2 regions of the Dactylosporangium sp. NPDC000244 genome follow, and region 1 is predicted to be linked to the other one. Evidence: predicted binding sites of a transcription regulator. Region 1 holds the regulator's gene; the other holds the start of a gene.
The links. The regulator HrcA, encoded in region 1, represses chaperone genes, less so after heat shock. The targets are predictions, from matches to a motif close to GGTTNGCACNCTCNNNNNGAGNGTGCNAACC.
Positions count from the first base shown of each region.

Region 1 (11,807 bases):
GTCTCATCATCGGCGCCCTCGGCCGGCTGGTCATCCCCGGCCGTCAGAACATGCCGATCTGGCTGACCATCGTCGTCGGCATCATCGCCGCGTTCCTCGGCACCCTGATCGCGAACGCGATCGGCATCGCCACCGACACCCCGGGTGTCGACTGGGGCGAGCTGCTGGTCCAGGTCGTCGTGGCCGCCATCGGCGTGGCCCTGGTGGCCGGTTTCGCGGGCCGCGGTCGCCGCGCCCTGTAAGTTTCACCATCAGCTGAACGCGAATGGCCCCCGGATTCCGAATCCGGGGGCCATTCGCGTGTATGCCGAGATTTGATTATCGCAGCCAGGGAATAGAACGGTCGAGCAGGCCGCGGGTCTTCAGCTCCTTGCGGAGCGGAATCTCCTCGTCGATGTAACCGTTCCAGTTGATGCCCCAGTAGTTCGCGGTGTGACTCGCCTCACCGAGCAGCTGGCGCTGCACCGGCGTGCGGTTGTTCCACCACTCGCCCTGGAAGTCGATCGGCATGTCGTCGAGGATGCGGATCCACCGGTAGGTGTAGCCCACGAACAGCATCTTGCGGGTGATGTCCGAGTAGTTGGGCGACCGCGAGTGCCAGAGGCGCCGATCGAAGATGAAGCAGTCACCGGGGTTCGCCGTGATCTCGACGGTGCCCTCGGGGTCGGGGTTGTGCACCGTGGTGTCGGCCGGGCGGGGCAGGGAGTTCCACAGGTGGCTGCCCGGGATGACCTTCGTGGCGCCACGGCCGGTCTCCGAGAGGTCGGAGATGACGTAGGCGACCTTCAGCGAGAACATGGGCCGCGGCAGGTTCGGGTCCATGGTCTCCGGGTCGGAGTTCTGGCGATACCCGTCCTGGTGCCAGCCCCACGAGGGCGGCTCCTCCTCGGAGGTGGGCGGCGTGACGTCCAGGTGGTTGTGGTGCGTGTAGATGTTCCACCCGGCCAGGCCCCACATGTAGGGGAAGATGGTCGGCTGGGTCAGCAGGTGCCCGAAGAGCTCGTCGCGGTTGAGGAAGCCCAGCAGATGCAGCGTGCCGTCCTTCTTCATGCTCTTGGAGCCGGCCGCCTTCTCCTCCTCGTAGACCCGGTCCATCGCGGCCTCGAGCGCGGCCCGGTGGTCCTCCGTGAGGACGTTGCGGACCAGCAGGAAGCCGTTGTCCAGGAACTCCTTGCGGTCGGTCTCGCTGATCGGCTCGTAGCCGGTGAGATCGCCGTAGTCGGGTGCAGCGGACGTCATGTCCTCCCCTTACTTTGGTCTTTCGCTCGCGTGGTCTCGAACGACCCGATGGTAACGCGAGGTGTATATGGGGCCGACTCGGGAGTTGGCCACCTGACAATGTCCGAAAGGGCGACAACCCGCTGCTCGCGAGCAACGTCAAGGTCTTCAGTAGACCTCGGCGACGACCCGCTCCCCACCGGGACCGGCGTCGATGCCGCCACGCTCCGTCACGTGCGCCCACGCTCCGCTCGTGGCCGTCCACTGCATGTCGCCGTAGACGACGCGCTTCACCCCGCGCTCCTGGGCGTGGGCGACCAGCCAGTGCGCGTACTGCCAGCCGGTCTTCTTCTCGCCGACCTTCAGGGCCACCCCGACGAGGTTGTTCACGTCCGCGGTCTTGACGCTGCCCCAGTCCAGCTTCAGGTCGGCGCTCAGGGAGCGGGCCGCCTCCGGGCCGCGGCTGGACTCCTCGGTGACCGTGCACGCGACCGCGCCCGGCACCTCGCCGCTGAGGGCGTTGACCATCGTCTCGGACTCGTCGGCCCACTTCTCGTAGGCCTCGGGGTGCGCGCTGCGCTGCACCTGCTGGGCCGCGTCCGTGACCCGCATCTGCTCCCAGCCCTTGACCTTGAGCAGCGCGGTGAAGAACTGCCCGGCCGCGTAGCGCGGGTCGGCGATCTGCTCGGGCTTGCCCCAGCCCTGGCTCGGCCGCTGCTGGAACAGCCCGATCGAGTCCCGGTCGCCGCCGGTCAGGTTCTCCAGCTTCGACTCCTGCCAGGCGGTGGCCAGCGCGACGACCAGGCCGCGGTGCGGGATCTTGCGGGTCAGCCCGACCGCGGTGATGGTGGCCGCGTTGGCCAGCTGCTCGGCGTCGAGCTCGACCTCGGAAGCGTCCCCCGTCGCCCCGACGGCCGCGTTGCCGGCGCTCACCACGCAGGCGCGGCCGGTGGCGACGGTCAGCGGGATGTTCGCGCTGATGCGGTTGATGACGACGTACGCGCACAGCGCCACGGCCACGGCCGCCAGGGCCGCGATCGTCACCAGTCGTCGCGCACGCATGTCCACCTCCCAGTCGTCAGGTCGAACAGCGTACGTGGCAGATACCAGCCGACCCGGTCAGGCGGCGCCGTCGGGTACCCAGTTCGGGTCCCTTTTCTCGCGGAATGCGGCGATTCCTTCGACGCCCTCGGGCGAGCCGAAGTAGGCGACGGACAGCTCGGTCATCGCCCGGATCTCGTCGCGGAAGCTGTCGGATTTCGGCGTCCGTAGCAGCTCCTTGGTGCCGGCGAGGGCCCCGGGGGCGCCCCGGACCAGGTCGCGCACGTAGGCGTCTACCGCGGCGTCGAGCCCGTCGGGGTCCACCGCCGCGGTCACCAGCCCGATGCGCTCGGCCCGGGCCCCGTCGAACGTGGCGCCGGTGAGGAACAGCTCGGCCGCGGCCCGCCGGTCCAGCCGCGGGAGCACTGTGGCCGAGATCACCGCGGGGACCACCCCGATGCGCACCTCGGAGAACGCGAACGTGGCGGTGCTCGCGCACACCGCGATGTCGGCGGCGGCGATCAGCCCCAGGCCGCCGGCCCGGGCCGGCCCCGCGACCCGCGCCACGACCGGCTTGCGGCCCTCCCAGATCGCGGCGAGCACGTCGCCGAGCCTGCTCACCGGCGGTTTGCCCGAGCCGAACGCGGCCGCCGTCTCCTTCAGGTCCGCGCCGGAGCAGAAGACCGGGCCGGTGTGGGTCAGCACGATCGCGCGGACCGACGGGTCGGCGTCGGCCGCGGCCAGCGCCGCGAGCAGTTCCTCGATCAGGGCCGTGGACAGCGCGTTGCGGTTGGGCGGGCTGTCCAGGGTGAGCGTCGCCACGCCCCGTGCGGTTTCCGAGAGCACCAGAGACATGCGGGCACACTAGTGGGATGCCCGGATCACTGCCAGAAGGCGAGCCGATTCCCCGCGACGGTTCGCTGCCCGACGGGGTCGCGGACGCGGCCGGTCGCGAGGGTTTCGGGGTGTACGTCCACGTGCCCTTCTGCGCCACGCGGTGCGGGTACTGCGACTTCAACACCTACACCGCGAGCGAGGGCGTGCTCAGCGCCGGCTACGCCGAGCAGGTGCTCGACGAGCTGGCCCTCGCCGCCAAGGTCGTGCGCCCGCCCCGGGTCGACACCGTCTTCTTCGGCGGCGGCACCCCGACGCTGCTGCCCCCGGCCGAGCTCGGCCGCATCCTGGAGGGCATCGACCGCGCCTGGGGCCTGGCCGCCGACGCCGAGGTGACCACCGAGGCCAACCCCGAGTCCGTCGACCTCGCCGGGCTGCGGCAGCTGCGGGCGGCCGGCTTCAACCGCATCTCCCTCGGCATGCAGTCGGCCGCGCCGCACGTGCTGGCCGTCCTGGACCGCCGGCACACGCCCGGCCGGCCCGCCGCGGCCGCCGCCGAGGCCCGCGCGGCCGGATTCGAGCGGGTCAACCTGGACCTGATCTACGGCACGCCGGGGGAGCGGCCCGAGGACTTCGCGGGGTCCCTCGCGACCGTGGTCGACGCCGGGGTCGACCACGTCAGCGCGTACGCGCTCATCGTCGAGGACGGCACGCGCATGGCCGCCCGGATGCGCCGCGGCGAGCTGCCCTACCCCGACGACGACGTGGCCGCCGACCGCTACCTCGCCGCCGACGAGGCCCTGCACGCCGCGGGCTTTACGTGGTACGAGGTCTCGAACTGGTCGAAGGACTCGCCGTGCCGGCACAACGAGCTGTACTGGCGCGGCGGGGACTGGTGGGGGCTCGGGCCGGGCGCGCACAGCCACGTCGGCGGGGTGCGCTGGTGGAACGTGAAGCACCCGCACACCTATGCCGCGCGGCTCGCGGACTCCGCGTCGCCGGGGCAGGCCCGGGAGGTACTGACGCCGGACGAGCGGCACCTGGAGGACGTGCTGCTGCGCATCCGGCTCGCGGACGGCCTGCCGCTGGAGGTGCTCGACGCCGCCGGGCTCGCGGGCGCGCGCGACTGCCTCGCCGACGGGCAGCTGGACCCGGACGCGTTCGCGGCGGGCCGCGCGGTGCTCACGCTGCGTGGCCGTCTGCTGGCCGATGGCGTGGCCCGGGCGCTGACGTAAGAAGGGGCGGCCCGATGGGCCGCCCCTTCTGGAAAACTGGGTCCTACTTGAGGAAGCGGAACGTCATCGGGTAGCGGTACAGCTCCCCGTTGTTCGCCTTCATGCCACCGAGGATGGCGAAGACGATGATGACGATCCACACCAGGAACGGCAGGAAGAACAGGATCCCGAACGAGCAGATCGAGACGATGACCGCCACGATCATGGCGATGCCCCACGTGATCTGGAAGTTCAGGGCCTCGTTCGCGTGGGCCTTGACGGTCGGCGACTCGTTGCCCTTCGCCAGGAGCGCGACGAGCGGGGCGATGAAGCCGACGACGATTCCGCCGAAGTGGGCGATGAGCGCCCACGTCTTCTCGTCGCTGTTGGCGTAGCCGGCCGGCGCGCCGGGCTGCCCGTAGGCGCCGGGCTGCTGGTAACCGGGCTGCTGGTACCCACCCGGCTGCTGGTAGCCGCCGGGCTGCTGCTGCTGATAGCCGGGCTGCTGGTAACCCGGCTGCTGGTAGCCGGACTGGTCGTACCCGGCGCCCGACGTGGGCGGGGTGCCATAGGCCCCGCCGCCGCTCGACGGCGGCGGAGCGTACCCACCACCCGACACGGGCGGCTGGGGCGGGTACCCGGAGTTGGGGTCCGACGGCATGCCGTATTCCCCGGGGCGAGGTGGTTCACTCATGGGGGCCACGGTAGGTGCACCGATCAAGTGGCGCCAGCGACACGACATGACTTCTTTTGGACAAGTTTTACCCAGTACAACGGCCGCAGCGTCTATCGTGCGCCAAACGATCATCGCGTGCCCCCGCGCGACTGACGTAGACTGGCACTCACGAGTTGGGAGTGCCAGTCCTCGAGGAGGTGCCATGGGCCTTGACGAGCGGAAGCTCGAAGTGCTTCGTGCCATCGTCGAGGACTACGTCGCCACCCAGGAACCGGTCGGGAGCAAGTCGCTCGTCGAACGGCACAACCTGCGGGTCTCCCCGGCGACCGTCCGCAACGACATGGCGGTGCTGGAGGAGGAGGGATATATCCGACAGCCGCACACCAGTGCGGGCCGGGTGCCCACCGACGCCGGCTATCGCCTCTTCGTCGACAAGCTCTCCCGGGTCAAGCCGCTGAGCCAGGCCGAGCGCCGGGCCATCGAGCGGTTCCTGATCGGGGCGGTCGACCTCGACGACGTGGTCCACCGCACCGTGCGGCTGCTCGCGCAGCTCACCCGGCAGGTGGCCGTGGTGCAGTATCCCAGCCTGTCGCGAGCGAGCGTGCGGCACTTCGAGCTGGTGCCGATCTCCACGACGCGGCTCATGGTGGTGATGATCGCCGAGACCGGCCGCGTCGAGCAGCGCCTGGTCGACCTCCCGGGGCCGATCCTGGCCGACGACGTCACCGAGCTGCGCCGCATGATCAACGAGAAGCTGGTCGGCAAGCGGCTGGCGGACACGCCTCCGCTCGTGGTGGCCCTCGTCGAGGAGACCGCGCCGAGCCTGCGGCCGCCGATGACGACGCTGTCCACCGTCCTGCTGGAGACGCTGGTCGAGCGGTCCGAGGAGCGCATCGCGCTCGCCGGCACCGCCAACCTGGCCCGCGGCGGCCTGCTGGACTTCCAGGGCTCGCTGCGCCCGATCCTCGAGGCGCTCGAGGAGGAGGTCATCCTGCTCAAGCTCTTCGGCGAGGTCGAGCCCAGCATGACCCGGGTGCGCATCGGCGACGAGAACGAGATCGAGGACCTGCGGACCGCGTCGATCGTGGCCACCGGCTACGGACCGGGCACCATGGTGGTCGGGGGGATGGGCGTGCTCGGGCCGACCCGCATGGACTACCCCGCAAACATCGCGACCGTGCGGGCCGTGGCACGCTACGTCGGCGACCTGCTGGCACAGAGTTGACATCTATCTCAGGGGCATAGGACTCAGTGGCGAAGGACTATTACGGGATTCTCGGTGTCAAGCGGGACTCCACAGCCGATGAGATCAAGCGGGCCTACCGGCGGTTGGCCCGCGAGTTCCACCCGGACGTCAATCCCGACCCGGCGGCGCAGGAGAAGTTCAAGGAGATCAACGCGGCCTACGAGGTCCTGTCCGACCCGCGCAAGCGGGAGATGGTCGATCTCGGCGGCGACCCGCTCGCGCCCAGCGGTGGCGGGGGCGGCCCGGCCGGCGGGGCGTTCGTGGGCTTCCAGGACATCATGGACGCTTTCTTCGGCACCCAGTCCGCCCGCGGGCCCCGCCCGCGCGTGCGTCCGGGCGCCGACGCGATCCTGCGGCTCGACCTCGACCTGCACGAGACCGCGTTCGGCGTCGAGGCGCCGATCCAGGTCGACACCGCGATCGTCTGCGGCACCTGCCAGGGCGCCGGCACCGCGGCGGGCACCCACCCGCAGACCTGCGAGATCTGCCAGGGCCGCGGCGAGGTCCAGTCGGTCCAGCGCACGTTCCTCGGCCAGGTCGTCTCGGCCCGCCCCTGCTCGGCCTGCCAGGGCTTCGGCACCGTGATCCCGCACCCGTGCGCGACCTGCGGCGGCGACGGCCGGGTCCGCACCCGCCGCTCGCTCACCGTCAAGATCCCGTCGGGCGTCGAGGACGGCATGCGCATCCGGCTCGCCCAGCAGGGTGAGGTCGGCCCCGGCGGCGGCCCGCCCGGCGACCTCTACGTCGAGATCCACGAGCGCCCGCACGACGTGTACTCGCGCAAGGACGACGACCTGCACTGCCGCGTCACCGTGCCGATGACCGCGGCGGCGCTCGGCACCCGGCTGACCATCAAGACTCTCGACGGCGAGGAGACGGTCGACGTGAAGGCCGGCACCCAGCCGACCTCCACGCTGCGCATCCGCGGCAAGGGCGTGCCCCACCTGCGCGGCGCGGGCCGCGGCGATCTCTACGTCCACCTGGACGTGCGCACGCCGACGCGCCTCGAGCCGGAGCAGGAGCGCCTGCTGCGCGAGTTCGCCCGAAGCCGGGGCGAGGAGGTCGCCGAGCTGTCGAAGCAGGGCGGCTTCTTCTCGCGGATGCGCGACGCGTTCAACGGGCACGCGTGAGCGGTCCGGAGCGGAGCGGAGGGGCCGCTCACCGGGGGTGCAGGGTTTGGCTCGCGTCGCCGGAGCGGAGCGGAGGCGGCGTGAGCGGTCCGGAGCGGAGCGGAGGGGCCGCTCACCGGGGGTGCAGGTTCGGCTTGCGTCGCCGGAGCGGAGCGGAGGCGGCGTGAGCCTGCCGCTTTTTCTGGTTCCAGCGCTGCCTGAGGGGTCGTCTTTCGTACTTGACGGCCCCGAGGGGCATCACGCGGCCGATGTGCAGCGGATCACGCCGGGCGAGGCGCTGCTGCTCGCCGACGGGCGCGGCGGCGTGGCCCGGGCCGTGGTCACCGCGGCGCGCAAGGGTGCCCTGACGCTGGAGCTGGACGAGCCCACCTTCGAGCCCGCGCCCGACCCGGCCCTCACCGTGGTGCAGGGCATCGCGAAGGGGGAGCGGGCCGAGCTCGCCGTACAACTCCTGACCGAGGTCGGCGTCGACCGCATCGTGCCGTGGCAGGCGGCGCGCAGCATCGCGCGCTGGAAGGACGAGCGGCCCCTCGAACGGTGGCGCTCGACCGTGCGCGAGGCGGCCAAGCAGGCCCGCCGCTCGTGGATTCCCGAGGTCGCGCCGGCGTGCACGACGCGGCACCTGGCGCTGTCCGGCACCGTGCTGGTGCTGCATGAGGAGGCCGCGCTGCCCCTGTCGTCGGTGCCGCTGCCCGCGTCCGGGTCGATCACGCTGGTCGTCGGGCCGGAGGGCGGGGTGGCGCCGGAGGAGCTGGACGCGATCGGCGGGACCGCGGTCCGGCTCGGCCGGGAGGTGCTGCGGACCTCGACCGCCGGGGCGGCTGCGGTGGCCGCGTTGTCGGTGCGGCTCGGGCGCTGGTGAGGTCGCCGGCGACGGCGCTGGTGAGGTCGGCGGCGACGCACGCCCTCCGCGGGCGGGCCGGTCAGCGGAAGTAGCTCGCGCCGTTCAGGTCCAGCACGGCGCCCGAGGACCACTCGGCCTGCGGCGACGCCAGGTACAGCACCGCCGCCGCGACCTCCTCCGGTGTCGCGACGCGTCCGAAGGGGCTCTGGGAGCGGATCGCGTCGCCCTCCGGCGAGGCCAGCAGGTCCGCGACCAGGTCGGTGGCCACGAACCCCGGGGCGACCGCCGACACGGCGATGCCCCGCGGCGCGAGCGCCCTCGCGAGGCTCTGGGTCATCGAGTTGAGGGCGGCCTTCGCCGCGCCGTACGCGGGATGGTCCGGCTCCCCGCGGTAGGCTCCCCGCGAGCTGACGTTGACGATCCGCCCGCCCGGGGGCAGGTGCCGGGCCGCGCACCAGCACACGTTCGCGGGGGCCAGGAGGTCGACGGCCAGGGTGTCGCGCCAGGCCGTCTGCCACTGCTCGTACGAGGTCTCGGTGATCTTGTGCTCGAGGTACACGGCGGCGTTGTTGACCACCACGTCCAGGCCGCCGAGGGCTTCGGCGGCGGCGTCGACCATCGCCCGTACGGCATCCGGATCCGCGAGATCGCCCGTCACCACGGCGTGGCCGTCGCCGGGGAGGTCGAGCGGGGCGGGGGCGCGCCGGTGCACGGCGACACGCGCGCCGGTGGACGCGAAGGCGTGCGCGATCGCGGCGCCGATGCCGCGCGCCGCGCCGGTGACGAGGACCCGTTGAGCAGCCATGCGCGCAGCCTAGGCCCCCACTGCTGGTGCCGTGCGCCGCGCCGGGTGGCGGCGGCGTGCTGAGCGGCCGTGTGCGTGCGCCGCGCCGGGTGGCGGCGGCGTGCTGAGCGGCCGTGTGCGTGCGCCGCGCCGGGTGGCGGCGGCGCGCTGAGCAGCCTTGTGCGCGGCCGGCGGCCCCTAGGATGCACTGGTGACGAGTGACTGCCTGTTCTGCCGCATCGTCGCGGGCGAGATTCCGGCGACGGTGGTGCACGAGACCGCCACGACGCTGGCGTTCCGCGACATCGATCCCAAGGCGCCGGTCCACGTGCTGGTGATCCCGAAGGCCCACCACGGCGACGTCTCCGCGCTGGCCGGGGCCGACCCGGGGCTGGCCGGCGAGGTGCTCGCCACGGTCGCGGCCGTGGCCGCGGCCGAGGGGGTCGCCGCGAGCGGGTACCGGCTGATCTTCAACAGCGGCGCCGACGGCGGCCAGGAGGTCTTCCACGCGCACGGGCACATCCTCGGGGGTGCGCCGATCGGGCCGATGGTGTCGCGATGAAGGCGACGCAGCGGTACGAACGCATCACCCGGCAGGTGCAGGCGGACGCCCGGGTGCCGGCCCTCAGCGTCGCGGTCCACCGCGCCGACCGTCCGCTGTGGACGTTCCAGGTGGGCGAGGGCGTCGACGCCGGCAGTCAGCTGCGGATGGGCTCGGTCACCAAGACCTTCACGGCCGTGCTGGTCATGCAGTGCCGCGACGAGGGGCTGCTCGAGCTCGACGACCAGATCGCCCGCCACCTGCCCGTGAAGGCCCACGGCGAGCTCACCGTCGGCCGGATGCTGTCGCACGTGTCGGGCCTGCAGCGCGAGCCGTTCGGCGACGTCTGGGACACCATGCGGGCGCCCGACCTGGAGGGGATGCTGGCCCAATTGGACCGGGCCGAGCAGGTGCTGCGCCCTGGCCGGCGCTTCCACTACTCCAACCTGGCGATCGCGCTGCTCGGGCACCTGGTCGGACGGCTGCGCGGCGGGACGTGGGCCGAGGTGCTGCAGGAGCGCATCCTCGACCCGTTCGGGCTGCACGACACCGCCGTCACCCCGCAGCGACCGGTGACCGGATACCAGGTCGACGCCTGGTCCGACTACGCGCACCCGGAGCCGTCGACCGACTTCGGCGCGGTCGGGCCGGCCGCGCAGCTGTGGACCACCGCGGCCGACCTGGCGCGCTGGGCCGCCTTCCTCGCCGACCCGCGCGAGATGGACCCCAACGGCACCGTGCTGTCCGCGGCGACCGTGGAGGAGATGCGCGCGCCGCAGACGGTCACCGAGGAGGTGCTCTGGGCCCGCGGCTTCGGGCTCGGCCTGATCCTGCACCCGCGGCCGGGCGCCGAGCGGGTCGTGCACGTCGGGCACGACGGGGCCATGCCCGGGTTCCTCGCCGGCGCCTACGGACGGGTCGGCGGGGCCGGCACGCCGCGGGCGCTCGGGGCGGCGGCGCTGGGATCGTCCGGCACGGCCCGGGACATCTGCGAGCTGCCGCACGAGCTGCTCGCGGCCGTGGTCGAGGAGGACCCCGCGGCCATCGCGCCCTGGGTGCCCGGGCCGCCGGCGCCGCCGCAGTACCGCAGCGTGCTCGGACGGTGGTGGAGCGAGGGGTTCGAGTACGGCTTCAGCTGGCGCGACGGCACCCTGCACGCCCGCGCGGTCGACGCGCCCGGCAAGCTGCCGCCGGCGGTGTTCGCGGCCGTCGAGGGCTCGCCGGACCTGTTCCGCACCGTGTCGGGCCGGGAGGCGGGCGAGCTGCTACGGCTCACCCGCGACGCCGACGGGACCGTGGTGCGGATGCACTGGGCGACGTACCGCCTCAGCCGGGGCCAGGAGGCCTTCGACGGGCACCGGTTCTGACTCAGCGGCTGATCATCGTGAACACGGCCCCGTTGGGGTCCTCGATCACGGCCAGGCGGCCGTGCGGGGAGTCGAACGGGCCGTGCTGCACGCGGCCGCCGGCCGCCACGACGCGCTCGGCCGCGGCGTCGGTGTCGTCGGTGGCGAAGTAGACGCTCCAGTGGGCCTGGACCCCGTCCCACTCCGAGTCCATCGTGAGGCGGCCCGCGACCGGGTCGGCGTCACCGAGACTCCACGAGGAGTAGTCGAACGACTCCTCCCCGGCGTCGGCGGTCCCGGCGATCCGGGTCTGGCGGTATCCGAAGAGGCCGTGGTAGAAGAAGTCCGTCACGGTGGGTTCCCGCGTCGTCACCTCGGCCCAGCACAGGGCGCCGGTCTCGTCGAACAGCTGCGAGCCGGTGTGCCGGCCCGGCTCCCAGGCGCCGAACGCGGCGCCGGAGGGGTCCATGGCGAAGAGCATCCGGCCGTTCTCCGGGATGTCCATGGGCGCGACGAGCATCTTGCCGCCGTGCTCCTCGATGCGCCTCGACGTCTCGGCGAGGTCGTGCGACATGAGGTACAGGCTCCAGGCCGCCGGCAGCTGCTCCGAGCCGGGCATCGGCGGGCTCATCCCGGCCACGATCCGCCCGTTCTTCGTGCACATGACGTAGTTGCCGAACTCGGCGCCGGTGTCGGCGTACTCCCATCCGAACACGGACGAGTAGAAGTGCTGCGCGGCCGGGACGTCCGCCGCCACGACATCCGCCCAGCAGGGCTCGCCGTCGATGTATCCGGTGCGCTCGACCATGGCTCCGGCCCCCTTTCGTGAATCGGTCAACTGCCTCCCTACCAGCCCAGCCGGGTGGTTCGTGGCCGAATCGGCGCAGACGGAATGTTCGGCCGAACGCGTTCGGGGCAGCGCAGCGCGCCGTG
Region 1 is NZ_JBEPEH010000035.1:76,900-88,706, reverse strand. Features, by position in the region: gene ABT369_RS40905 (GlsB/YeaQ/YmgE family stress response membrane protein) at 1-242, shown strand, start outside; gene ABT369_RS40900 (phytanoyl-CoA dioxygenase family protein) at 319-1,239, opposite strand; gene ABT369_RS40895 (VldE C-terminal domain-containing protein) at 1,387-2,280, opposite strand; gene ABT369_RS40890 (enoyl-CoA hydratase-related protein) at 2,338-3,114, opposite strand; gene hemW (radical SAM family heme chaperone HemW) at 3,132-4,328, shown strand; gene ABT369_RS40880 (DUF4870 domain-containing protein) at 4,372-5,001, opposite strand; gene hrcA (heat-inducible transcriptional repressor HrcA) at 5,186-6,208, shown strand; gene dnaJ (molecular chaperone DnaJ) at 6,235-7,359, shown strand; gene ABT369_RS40865 (16S rRNA (uracil(1498)-N(3))-methyltransferase) at 7,523-8,221, shown strand; gene ABT369_RS40860 (SDR family NAD(P)-dependent oxidoreductase) at 8,283-9,008, opposite strand; gene ABT369_RS40855 (histidine triad nucleotide-binding protein) at 9,196-9,549, shown strand; gene ABT369_RS40850 (serine hydrolase domain-containing protein) at 9,546-10,895, shown strand; gene ABT369_RS40845 (VOC family protein) at 10,897-11,682, opposite strand.

Region 2 (11,807 bases), on a different contig from region 1:
CGGCCGCGCGGCCGCGCTGCGCCAGCAGGTGACCCGCATCCCCTTCGCCGAGCTGGGGCAGTGGTCCTTCGACCCGGCGACGGGCAACCTCGGGCACGCCAGCGGCCGGTACTTCCTCATCGAGGGCCTGCACGTGCGCAGCGACTACGGCCCGGTGCCGCAGTGGAGCCAGCCGATCATCCACCAGCCCGAGATCGGCATTCTCGGCATCCTCGTGCGCGAGTTCGACGGGGTGCTGCACTGCCTGATGCAGGCCAAGACCGAGCCGGGCAACTGCAACGACCTGCAGCTCTCGCCCACGGTCCAGGCCACCCGCAGCAACTACACCCAGGTGCACGGCGGCCGGGCGGTGCCCTACCTGCGGCACTTCCGCGAGGCGCGGCCGGAGCAGATCATCGCCGACGTGCTGCAGTCCGAGCAGGGCTCCTGGTTCTTCCGCAAGCGCAACCGCAACATGATCGTCGAGATCGACGAGGACGTGCCGGTCGGCGAGGACTTCCGCTGGGTGACCATCGGTCAGCTGCACCGGCTGCTCAACGTGGACAACCTGGTGAACATGGACTCCCGTACGGTCCTGTCCTGCCTGCCGTTCTCCGGACCCGGCCTCGGCGGCGCGTTCTCGCACGCCGACGACGACTGGGCCGTGGCCACCGTGCGCTCGCTGACCGGGGAGCGGGCCCAGCACACCACCGGCGAGATCATGAGCTGGATCACCGACTGCCAGAGCCGGCACGAGGTCGTCACCCGGCTGGTCCCGCTCAACCAGGTCGAGCGCTGGCACCGGGAGGACGACGCGATCTCGCACGAGGAGGGGCGGTACTTCAGCGTCATCGCGGTCGACGTCGAGGCCCGCGGCCGCGAGATCGCCGCGTGGCGCCAGCCGCTGCTGGAGCCGCACGGGCTCGGCCTGGCCGCGTTCCTGGCCCGGCGCATCGACGACGTGCTCCACGTGCTGGTCAACGCCCGCGTCGAGCCCGGCTACCTGGACGTGGTCGAGCTCGCCCCGACGGTGCAGTGCACCCCGGACAGCTACCGGCACCGGCCCGCGCATGAGCGCCCGGCCCACCTCGACACGGTGCTCAACGCGCCGCGGGAGAGCATCCGGTACGACACCGTCCTGTCGGAGGAGGGCGGCCGCTTCTACCGCGCGGAGAGCCGCTACGTCGTGGTCGAGCCCGCCGACGACGTCGAGATCGAGGAGACGCCCGACCACCGCTGGATGACCCTGGAGCAGCTCGCCGACCTGCTGCGGCACAGCCACTACGTCAACGTGCAGGCCCGCACGCTGGTGACCGGGCTGCGGGGGGCCTGGTGAGCGCCCCGCTGCGGGTCGGTGTGCTGGGCTGCGGCAGCATCGCCAAGCGCAAGGCGCTGCCGTCCCTGGTCGCGTGCCCGGGCACCGTCGTGGCGGCGGTCGCCAGCCGGGACAAGGACAAGGCGGCCCGGTACGCCGCCGAGTTCGGCGGCGAGCCGGTCGGCTACGAGGAGCTGCTCGCCCACCCCGGCGTCGACGCCGTGTACCTCGCGGTGCCGACTGGCCTGCACCACGAGTGGACGCGGGCCGCGCTCGAGGCCGGCAAGCACGTGCTCGCCGAGAAGCCGCTGACCACCTCGGCCGCGGACACCCGCGAGCTGGTGGAGCTGGCCGCGGCGCGCGGGCTGGTGCTGCGGGAGAACTTCGTCTTCCCGCACCACGCCCAGCACCGGGCGGTCCGGGAGCTGCTGGCCGCCGGGCGGATCGGCGAGCCGCGCTCGTTCGACGCCGTGTTCTGCATCCCGCCGCTTCCCTCGACCGACGTCCGGTACTCCCCGCAGCTCGGCGGCGGGGCGCTGCTCGACCTCGGGGTGTACCCGATCCGGGCCGCCCAGGACCTCTTCGGCGAGCTGGAGCTCGTCGGCGCCTGCCTGCGCGAGGACCCGGGCACGGGGGTCGACGTAGGCGGCAGCGCGCTGCTGGTCTCGGCCGGCGGGGTGATGGTCGGGGTCCGGTTCGGGCTGGAGCACGCGTACGGGTCGTGGTACACGGCCTGGGGCTCCACCGGCCGGCTCCTGCTCGACCGGGCGTTCACCGCCCCGGCCGGCCTCGAGCCAGTGGTGCGTATCACGGACGCCCAGGGCGAGCACGAGGAGCGGCTGCCCGCCGACGACCAGTTCCGGCGCGCGTTCGAGGCCTTCGCGGCGCAGGTGCGCGAGGGCCGCCACGAGCCGGATCCGGCCACGCTGCGCACCGCGGAACTGGTCGATGAGGTGCGGCTCAGCGCCCGCCGGGCCTCCTCCGCCGGTTCACCTGGCGGGCTTGCCTGATTGCTTGCACTCGACGGGCCAGAGTGCTAAACAAGGACTTGGCACTCCCAACCGGTGAGTGCCAAGGTCGGGACGGTGCAGTCCTCCGGTGGGCAACCACCTGAGGCTGGTCGTCGCGGGCTCATCCGGCCCGACCGCCGGGGATCCCGCCTGGGTCCTCGAAGGTGCGAAAGCAGGCGGTGAGCCGCCGGCCCCACGGGGTCGTGGCGAATCGTGAGTGTCCAGGAGGACAACGCCGAATGGCCAAGATTATCGCGTTCGACGAAGAGGCGCGCCGCGGTCTCGAGCGGGGCATGAACCAGCTCGCCGACGCCGTCAAGGTGACCCTCGGCCCCAAGGGCCGCAACGTCGTGCTCGAGAAGAAGTGGGGCGCCCCCACCATCACCAACGATGGTGTGAGCATCGCCAAGGAGATCGAGCTCGAGGACCCGTACGAGAAGATCGGCGCCGAGCTGGTCAAGGAAGTCGCGAAGAAGACCGACGACGTCGCCGGTGACGGCACGACGACGGCCACCGTGCTCGCGCAGGCGCTGGTCCGCGAGGGCCTGCGCAACGTCGCGGCCGGCGCGAACCCGATGGCCCTCAAGCGCGGCATCGAGGCGGCTGTCGCCTCCGTCGCCGACGAGCTGGCCAACCTCGCCAAGGACGTGGAGACCAAGGAGCAGATCGCCTCCACCGCCTCCATCTCCGCCGGTGACAGCACCGTCGGCGAGATCATCGCCGAGGCGATGGACAAGGTCGGCAAGGAAGGCGTCATCACCGTCGAGGAGAGCAACACCTTCGGCCTCGAGCTCGAGCTCACCGAGGGCATGCGCTTCGACAAGGGCTACATCTCGCCCTACTTCGCGACCGACAGCGACCGGATGGAGGCCGTCCTCGACGACCCCTACATCCTCATCGTCGAGTCGAAGATTTCCGCGGTGAAGGACCTCCTCCCGGTGCTGGAGAAGGTCATGCAGGCGGGCAAGCCGCTCGCGATCATCGCCGAGGACGTCGAGGCCGAGGCCCTGGCGACCCTCGTCGTGAACAAGATCCGTGGCACGTTCAAGTCGGTCGCCGTCAAGGCCCCCGGCTTCGGTGACCGCCGCAAGGCGATGCTCGCCGACATCGGCATCCTCACCGGTGGCCAGGTCATCAGCGAGACCCTCGGTCTCAAGATCGAGAACGCCGACCTGGGCCTGCTCGGCCGCGCCCGCAAGGTCGTGGTGAGCCGGGACGAGACCACCATCGTCGATGGTGCCGGTGACGCCGAGGCGATCAACGGCCGGGTCGCCGAGATCCGTGCCGAGATCGAGAAGAGCGACTCGGACTACGACCGCGAGAAGCTGCAGGAGCGCCTGGCCAAGCTGGCCGGCGGCGTTGCGGTCATCAAGGTCGGCGCGGCCACCGAGGTCGAGCTCAAGGAGCGCAAGCACCGCATCGAGGACGCCGTGCGCAACGCGAAGGCGGCCGTCGAGGAGGGCATCGTGCCCGGCGGTGGCGTGGCCCTCGTGCAGGCCGGCAAGACCGCGTTCGACAAGCTGGACCTCGTCGGCGACGAGGCCACCGGCGCGAACATCGTCAAGGTCGCGCTCGACGCCCCGCTGCGTCAGATCGCCGTGAACGCGGGCCTCGAGGGCGGCGTCGTCGTCGAGCGCGTGCGCAACCTGGAGGCCGGCCACGGTCTCAACGCCGCCACCGGCGAGTACGTCAACCTGCTCGCCGAGGGCATCATCGACCCGGCCAAGGTGACGCGCTCCGCGCTGCAGAACGCCGCCTCCATCGCGGCGCTGTTCCTCACCACGGAGGCCGTGGTGGCGGACAAGCCGGAGAAGGACAAGGCGCCGGCCGCGCCCGGCGGCGGCGACATGGACTTCTGAGTCCACCAGCTCCAACAACGCGGGCCGGCTCCTCCGGGGGCCGGCCCGCTTTGCTGTCCTCAGCCGCAGGTGGCCTTGAAGACTCGCATGGTGTTGTCCCAGGCCAGCTTCCGCAGCTCCGGCTCCGACCAGCCGCGCTCGGACAGCTCGGCCAGCAGGGCCGGATACGCCGACACGTCCGGCAGGCCCTCGGGCACGATCTCGGTGCCGTCGAAGTCGCCGCCCAGGCCGACCGCGTCCACGCCCGCCACCGCGCGCACGTGTTCGACGTGGTCGGCTGCGTCCCGCACCGTCGTCGGCGGGCTCGGGTTGGCGTCCATCCAGGCCTGGCGCTCGCGCAGGAACTCCGGCGAGTCCCACGGTGCCGCGATCGCGTCCTCCACCCGCGCCAGCTCCTCGCCCCACTCGCGGCAGGCGTTGGTCAGGAAGAACGGCACGAACGTCACCATCACCACGCCGCCGGAGTCCCGCACGCGCAGGAGCACGTCGTCGGGGACGTTGCGGCGGTGGTCGCACAGCGCCCGGGCCGAGGAGTGCGAGAAGAAGGCCGGGTGCGCCGAGGTGTCCAGGGCCGCGTGCATGGTCTGGTCGGACACGTGCGACAGGTCGCAGAGCATCCCCAGGCGGTTCAGCTCGCGCACGACCTCGCGGCCGAACGTCGACAGGCCGTTGGATGCGGGCGTGTCCGTCGCGCTGTCGGCCCAGTCGGTGTTGCGGGAGTGGGTCAGCGTGAGGTACCGAATCCCGAGCTTGTGCAATGAGCGCAGGACCACCAGGGAGTTGTCGAGGCAGTGGCCGCCCTCGGCGCCCAGCAGGCACGCTATGCGGCCGGTCGAGCGGGCCCGCTCGACCTCGTAGGCGTTCGTGGCCAGCGCGAGGGCCGAGGGGTAGCGATCGACCAGGCTCCGGACCAGTTCGACCTGCTCGACGACCTGGACGGCGGCCTGGGGCTCGGGGCGGTCGTTCGGCACGTACACGCTCCAGAACTGCGCACCCACGCCGCCGCGGCGCAGGCGGGGCAGGTCGGTGTGCAGGCCGGTGCTCGAGAGGTCGGTGCTCAGATCCACGTCGGCCCCGCGCACCCGCAGGCGCCACGGCAGATCGTTGTGCCCGTCCATCACCAGCAAGCCGTCCAGCACCACTGAGCCGTTCATAGCCCGACCTTAGGTCCCGGATATGCGCGTTTTGCCGTCAACATGCGAACGGTCCTCATATGGTGAGGTCGGGCCGACATGAGGGGGGATCATGGGCAAGTCCAAGAAGAACAGCAGCAGCTTCGACTCCGGCCAGAGCATCGAGCGCGGCATGCACCGCAGCGAAGACGATCTCGGCTACCTGGACCAGGACCTCACCGACGACATGACGATCACGCCCGACTCGATCATGACGGGCGAGTCCACCAACGCGAACACGGCAACGATGCGCGCGCGCACCAAGACGCAGTCTTCGCTGCAGAAGAAGCGCGGCAATCAGCCGGACATGTAGACGACGTCGGCGCCCGTGGCATGACGGGGGATCACGGGCACCGGCGGCACGTGTGTGGGGTAGGACCGTGGTGAACCCACGGCCTGCCCTACATGCGTTTACAGGTCCTTTGTGTACATCCAGAACACGCGCTCCACCCTGGCGCCAACAGCCTTGGAGTAGAACCCGATCGGGCCCGCCCAGCCGATCTGCGCCGACCGCAGGCCCAGCGAATACTGGTCGGCGAGGCAGCGACGCAGCAGGACTCGTCCCACGCCGAGCCCCTCGGCGGCCGGAGCGGTGCCCATGGGGCCGAACCAGCTCGGGCGGTTGGCGCCGTACGCCGCGAAGCCCAGGATCTCGCCGTCGCGCACGGCCACGTAACAGCCGGCGCCGTCGCGGCCCAGCGACTCCTCGACCTCCCACGCCCAGCCGTCGCCCCAGATCGAGCGCACCCACGAGGCCGTGTCGGGCCCGGCCGGCAGGACCTTCACGCCCTGCCCCTCGAGCCGCGCTTCGTCGAGCCGCGCTTCTCCCAACCGCTTTTCGTCCAGCCGCTTTCCGTCCTGCCGCGGCTCGTCCGTCCCCGACTCGTTCGCCGGGGCTAGCCGGGTGAGATCCGCGGTCATGTTCCAGGCGGTGTCGGTCACCTCGTACCCGGCGCGCCGCGCCAGACACACCGCCGGCGTGTACCGCACGTCGACGCCCGGCCACGCATAGCAAGGCGGGTTGCCGCCGAGCCGCACCCGCGTAGCGCCCAGGTCCGCGAGGCGCTCCTCGGCGGCCCGCAGCAGCGCCGCCCCGACCCCACGACGGCGAGCCTCCGGCAGCACGGCGAGCAGCTCGACGTGCCCGAGCCGCGGGTCGGCATCGCTGATGGACGCGAAGGCGACGGCGGTACCGTCCGAAGCCCCCACCCGCACCACCACCCGCCCGCTCGGCGGCGCCGCGAGCCGGGCCGCGAGCACATCGGCCTCGGCGGCGTCCTCCGGCAGGTCGAGCGCCCGGGCGAGCAGCGCCCCGACCCCGGCAAGCCCGTCGAGATCCACGATCATTTGGTAAACATACCTAACTGTTTGCGGCTGCGTCCGCCCACGTCACACGGATGTGAGCAAAACGCAAACCACGGATCGCGCTGCTCCAGAATCCGACAAAAACATAAAAAGCCAAATGTCGCCTGACAGGCCACAAATCCGATATTTAACCACGCGAACCGCTCGACTTTTTGCGCCAAGAACCGACGGCACTGAGCAGTCGGGCGTGGCCAACGGCGTGTGGGGTGCAACGATCACCCACGGGCGCTCCAAGCGCACGGCAGAAGCGAAATGCCCGACTTGTCGCGCCGGCAAAACCGGCAGCACCGGCCAGGCTGGAACGCCGCCGCCGCGCGGCGCCGCGAATGCCGCCGAAGCCCCGTGCGGGCTAGTGCGGGTCCGAGCGCCGCGAATGCCGCCGAAGCCCCGAGAAGCCCGGTGCGGCCCGCCGGCCAGGTCGGTGCGGGCCCGAGCGCCGCGGATGATGCCCGCCCGCGTGTAGGGCGGCGAGCAGAGCCGGGCCGTCGCGGTCCGACATCAACACCACGTCGGCGAGGATGAGGTCGAGTGTCGAAGGCTTCCTCTCCGTTGCGAGTCGTGGCACCGGCCAGTGCGGGCCGAGCGGCGGCTGAGGCGCGCCACCAGTGTCGCGGCCTCCCCGCCCAGGGCGGTCGCGACAAAGGCCCGGTTACAGCAGCCTCGTCGGCGCGACGGCGAGTGGCCGACCACGGTCACCTTGCCGCCGCCGCCCAGCTCGCCCAGCAGTGGAGGCCGGTCCTGCGGCGGAGGTCGGCCCGGCAACTGCTGGGCCACTCCGAGCACATCGGCGCCCCGACCACGCCCGGCTTCGCGGGCGCCGGCGGCGCCTCGGCCAACCCCGACGTTGTCTGGCCGCTCGTCCGCGACCTCACTCCGCTGCGCGAAGCCGACGGCCCTGCGGCAAGGTCCGGAGGAAGTTCCTGATTCACGAAAGAGAAAGGCTCGATGAAGGGGTGGGCGAGGGAGTTCACGTGGCTCCAGGGTGCCCCGTTCCGACTTGCTAAAAGCACCATACAGGATTGACAAAAACTGATGGGCTTGATCGATACTCTGCGTAGTTGTGTGAGCTGAGCTGTGGGTTTCCAAGGGGCTGGGCGAGCAGGACTCAAGGGAGTTGAGGGGGCTAGGGGGTTTTGAGTGCGACCGCGGCCTGGACGGCTGCGTAAGCGTCGATCAGGCCGGCGCCGACGGTGTTGGACAAGGCGCCGCACGCGGTGCCCGCCAGCGTTGCCGGGCGTGTCGTTGTGCGGAGGATGTCGCGCGTCCTGGCGATGTTGCCGATCAGCGACGGGTTGGCCGACCACATCAGCGCGACCACGCCCGCCACGTGTGGCGTGGCCATCGACGTGCCGCTCAGCACGTCGTAGCCGCCGCCCGGCAGGGCCGACAGGATGTCCACGCCGGGGGCCATCAGGTCCGGCTTCGACAGGCCGTCGGCCGTTGGGCCGCGGCTGGAGAAGTCGGCCACGCGCGTGGTGCGGTCCACGGCGCCGACCGTCAGGGTCGCGGCGTAGTTCGCCGGTGGGTCGGTGACGGACTCGCAGCGCGGGCCGGTGTTGCCCGCCGCCGCGACGAAGAAGATCCCCGCGGCCGCGAAGGCGTCGATCGCGGGGCGCATCGAGAACTCGTCGCAGCCCTCGACCGCCGGGCAGCCCCACGAGTTGGTCAGCACCTGCGGGGCGCGCTCCGGGTGGCCCGCGTGCCAAGGGTCGGCGCCCGGCGCGTAGGGGGCGAGCATGAACTGCAGGCACGTCACGTAGTTGGCCATGCTGCCCAGGTTGCGGGGCAGGTTCTCGCACGCGGTCCACTCGGCGCCGGGCGCGACGCCGACGCCCTTGCCGACCGCGGTGGCCATCGTGTGCGTGCCGTGGCCGTTGTGGTCCGTGGGCGTGCGCGCGCCGTCGTAGGGGTCGAGCCACGAGTCGTCGCCGCCGCGGAAGTTGCCGCGCAGGGCCGGGTGGGTGCCGTCGACGCCCGAGTCCGAGCTGCCCACGACGATGCCCTTGCCGGTGGAATACCGCTCCCAGACCCGATCCGCCCCGATCAGCGTCAGGTTCCAGGGCGTCGACGTCGGGGCGGGCCGCGACCCGTGCATCGGCTCGGCGACGGCCGGCAGCGGGCGCAGCTGCGGGTTGAGCAGCACGTGGGCGACGTCGGAGCGGCCCGCCAGCCACTGCCGGGCGACCGGGCCCGCGTCCACCTCGACGCCGTTGACCAGGTAGAACGGGGTGAACGCCACGTGCTTGGAGCGCAGGTCGGCCCGCAGCGCGGCCTGGGTGCGCTCGGCGGTCGCGACCAGCCGCTCGTAGGTCGCCCGCGCCCGCGCGCCGCGATCGGGCATCGAGGCGAGCCCGCTCAGGTCGGCCTGCTCGCGCATGACCACGAAGAGCCGCTCGCCGTAGAGCCCGGGCCGCCCGAGCCCGACATACACCGTCGCGCCCGCCGCGGCCACCACGAGCGCGAGCGCTCCGGCGAGCCAGGCGTGCCAGCGCACCCGCCGGAACACGACCAGCACCAGGATCGCGGTGAGCACGGCCAGCACGCCCGCCGCGGCGGCGCCGATGGCACCCCAGAAGAGCCCGTCGCGCAGGCCCAGGATGAGCGAGGTCTCGTCGGGGTCGACGAGCGCGAGCGGGCCGAACAGCACCGGCGTGAGCAGCGCGACGACCGAGGGCATCCCGGCCCGGCGCAGCGCGGCCAGGGCGAACGCGGCCGGGGGCACGCACAGCAGGGCGAGGAGCTGCACCGCCGGCTCGCCGACCCCGGCCGCGAGCGGCACCAGCGCCACCCCCGCGAGCAGGCCGCCAACCGCCGCCCGGCCCCAGGCGTTGCCGCCCGTCGGCGTGCGGATGGTGAGCGTGAGCAGCGGGCGGGTCGCGAGCCAGGCGATCGCGAGCGCCGCCACCAGGGCGAGCACGGTCTCGGCCGCCCCGCCGAGCGCGCCCACCCACAGCCACGGCAGCAGGAGCAGCAGCCCGGCGGCGAGCGACAGCCAGGGCATCCAGCGGTCCGGCTCGATGCGCGGCTGCAGCGGCCCGGTGACGAGCCGGTGGACCAGGGCCGCCGCGGCGGCGAGCGCGGCCAGGACGGCGAGATAGACCTCGTGATAGGTCGGCGGCACCAGCCGCGCGACGCCCAGCAGCGCCCCGAAACCGGCGGCGAGGGCCCACTGCCGTCCCGCCAGCCGCGCGAACCACACCGGCGACAACAGGCCGAGCAGCAGCGCCGGCACCCCGGCCAGCACCAGGCTGGTCACCGCGACCGCGAGCCACAGCACGCGCGGCGCCGACTCGCCCTCGATGGTGAGCGTGTCGGCGATGAGCCAGAGGCCCGCATTCGGCACCACGACGACGAACGGCACCCAGAGGCCGAGCACGATGGTGAGGGCGAGCGACCAACCCCAGCTTCGTCTCGACGGCGCTGTCATGGTCCGGATGCTACGGGTCGGGTATGACAAAACGTGAGGACGCAAGAGGGAGACTCAGGGGCATGACCGAAACCGTCGACGCCGTCGTCATCGGCGCCGGGCACAACGGCCTGGTCGCCGCGAACATGCTCGCCGACGCGGGCTGGGACGTGGTCGTGCTCGAGGCGACCGAGCACGCCGGCGGGGCGGTCCGCTCGGCCGAGATCACCGCGCCCGGGTTCCTCAGCGACCTGTGCAGCGCGTTCTACCCGCTGTCGGCCGCCTCGCCGCCGCTGCTCGCGCTCGGCTTGGAGTCGCACGGCCTGCGCTGGACGCACGCGCCCGAGGTGGTGGCGCACCTGTTCCCCGACGGCCGCGCCGCCGTGATCAGTCGCGAGCTCGATCTCACGGCCGAGTCGCTCGAACGGTTCGCGCCGGGCGACGGCAAGGCTTGGCGGCAGTGGTACTCCGAATGGCGCAACCTCGCACCCGATCTCGTCCCCGCCCTGCTCACCCCGTTCCCTCCGATCCGCGCCGGTGCCCGCCTCGCGCGGACCGCGGGCGTCGGCGGCGCGCTGCGGCTCGGGCGGCGCTTCCTGGTGCCCGCGCGCGTGCTCGGCGAGGAGCTGTTCGCGGGTGAGGGCGCCCGGATGCTGCTCACCGGCCTGGCCCTGCACACCGATCTGGCCCCCGACGACGCGGCCGGCGGCGGCTTCGGCTGGCTGCTGGCGATGCTGGCGCAGCAGCACGGCTTCCCGGTCCCCGAGGGCGGCGCGCAGCAGATCACCGAGGCCCTGCTGCGCCGCTTCCCCGGCGTCGTGCACCGCCGCGCGGCGGTCGAGGAGGTGATCGTGGGCGGCGGCCGGGCGCTCGGCGTGCGCTGCGCGGACGGGCGGCTCTTCCGGGCCCGCCGGGCGGTCGTCGCGGACGTGCCCGCGCTCCCGCTGTACCAATCGATGATCAAGCCGGAGCATCTGCCCGGGCGGCTGCTGGCGGATCTGGCCGGCTTCCGCTGGGACAACGCCACGCTGAAGATCGACTGGGCGCTCTCGGGGCCGGTGCCGTGGATCTCGCCGGACGTCGCCGGGGCCGGCACGGTGCACGTGGGCGCGGACCCCGTGCGATACGCGGCGGACCTGTCGACGGGCCGCCCGCCCGAGGACCCCTTCCTGCTCGTGGGCCAGATGACGACGGCCGACCCGAGCCGTTCGCCGCTCGGGACCGAGTCGCTGTGGGCGTACACCCACCTCCCGCGCGGTATCACCGCGGAGCAGGTGTCCGCCCACGTGGAGCGCGTCACCGACGTGCTGCGGCGTCACGCGCCGGGCTTCGACGACCTGGTGCTCGCCCGCTATGTGTCCGGCCCCGCGGAGCTGCAGGCCAAGAACCCCTCGCTGGTCGACGGGGCGATCAACGGCGGGACGGCCGGGGCCTACCAGCAGGTCGTCTGGCGGCCGACGGCCGGGCTCGGGCGGGCGGACACGCCGATCGACCGGTTGTACCTCGCCAGCTCGAGCGCCCACCCGGGCGGCGGGGTGCACGGCGCGCCGGGTGCGAACGCGGCGCGCGCGGCGCTGGCCCGCAACCGGCCCCTGCTCGGCGACGCGTACCAGGCCGCGATCCACGCGGCCCTGCGCCGCATCTACCCCTGACTACCCCTTGCGGCGCTCGGCGAGGTCGGCCAGGCGCTGGAGGGCCTCG
Region 2 is NZ_JBEPEH010000002.1:2,499-14,305, reverse strand. Features, by position in the region: gene ABT369_RS02580 (NDP-hexose 2,3-dehydratase family protein) at 1-1,315, shown strand, start outside; gene ABT369_RS02575 (Gfo/Idh/MocA family protein) at 1,312-2,304, shown strand; gene groL (chaperonin GroEL) at 2,544-4,163, shown strand; gene ABT369_RS02565 (dipeptidase) at 4,223-5,317, opposite strand; gene ABT369_RS02560 (hypothetical protein) at 5,409-5,648, shown strand; gene ABT369_RS02555 (GNAT family N-acetyltransferase) at 5,747-6,682, opposite strand; gene ABT369_RS02550 (hypothetical protein) at 7,379-7,624, shown strand; gene ABT369_RS02545 (S8 family serine peptidase) at 7,824-10,127, opposite strand; gene ABT369_RS02540 (phytoene desaturase family protein) at 10,190-11,758, shown strand; gene ABT369_RS02535 (SRPBCC family protein) at 11,759-11,807, opposite strand, start outside.
Region 2: the regulator HrcA is predicted to act here: its motif matches at 2,341-2,371, upstream of groL (chaperonin GroEL).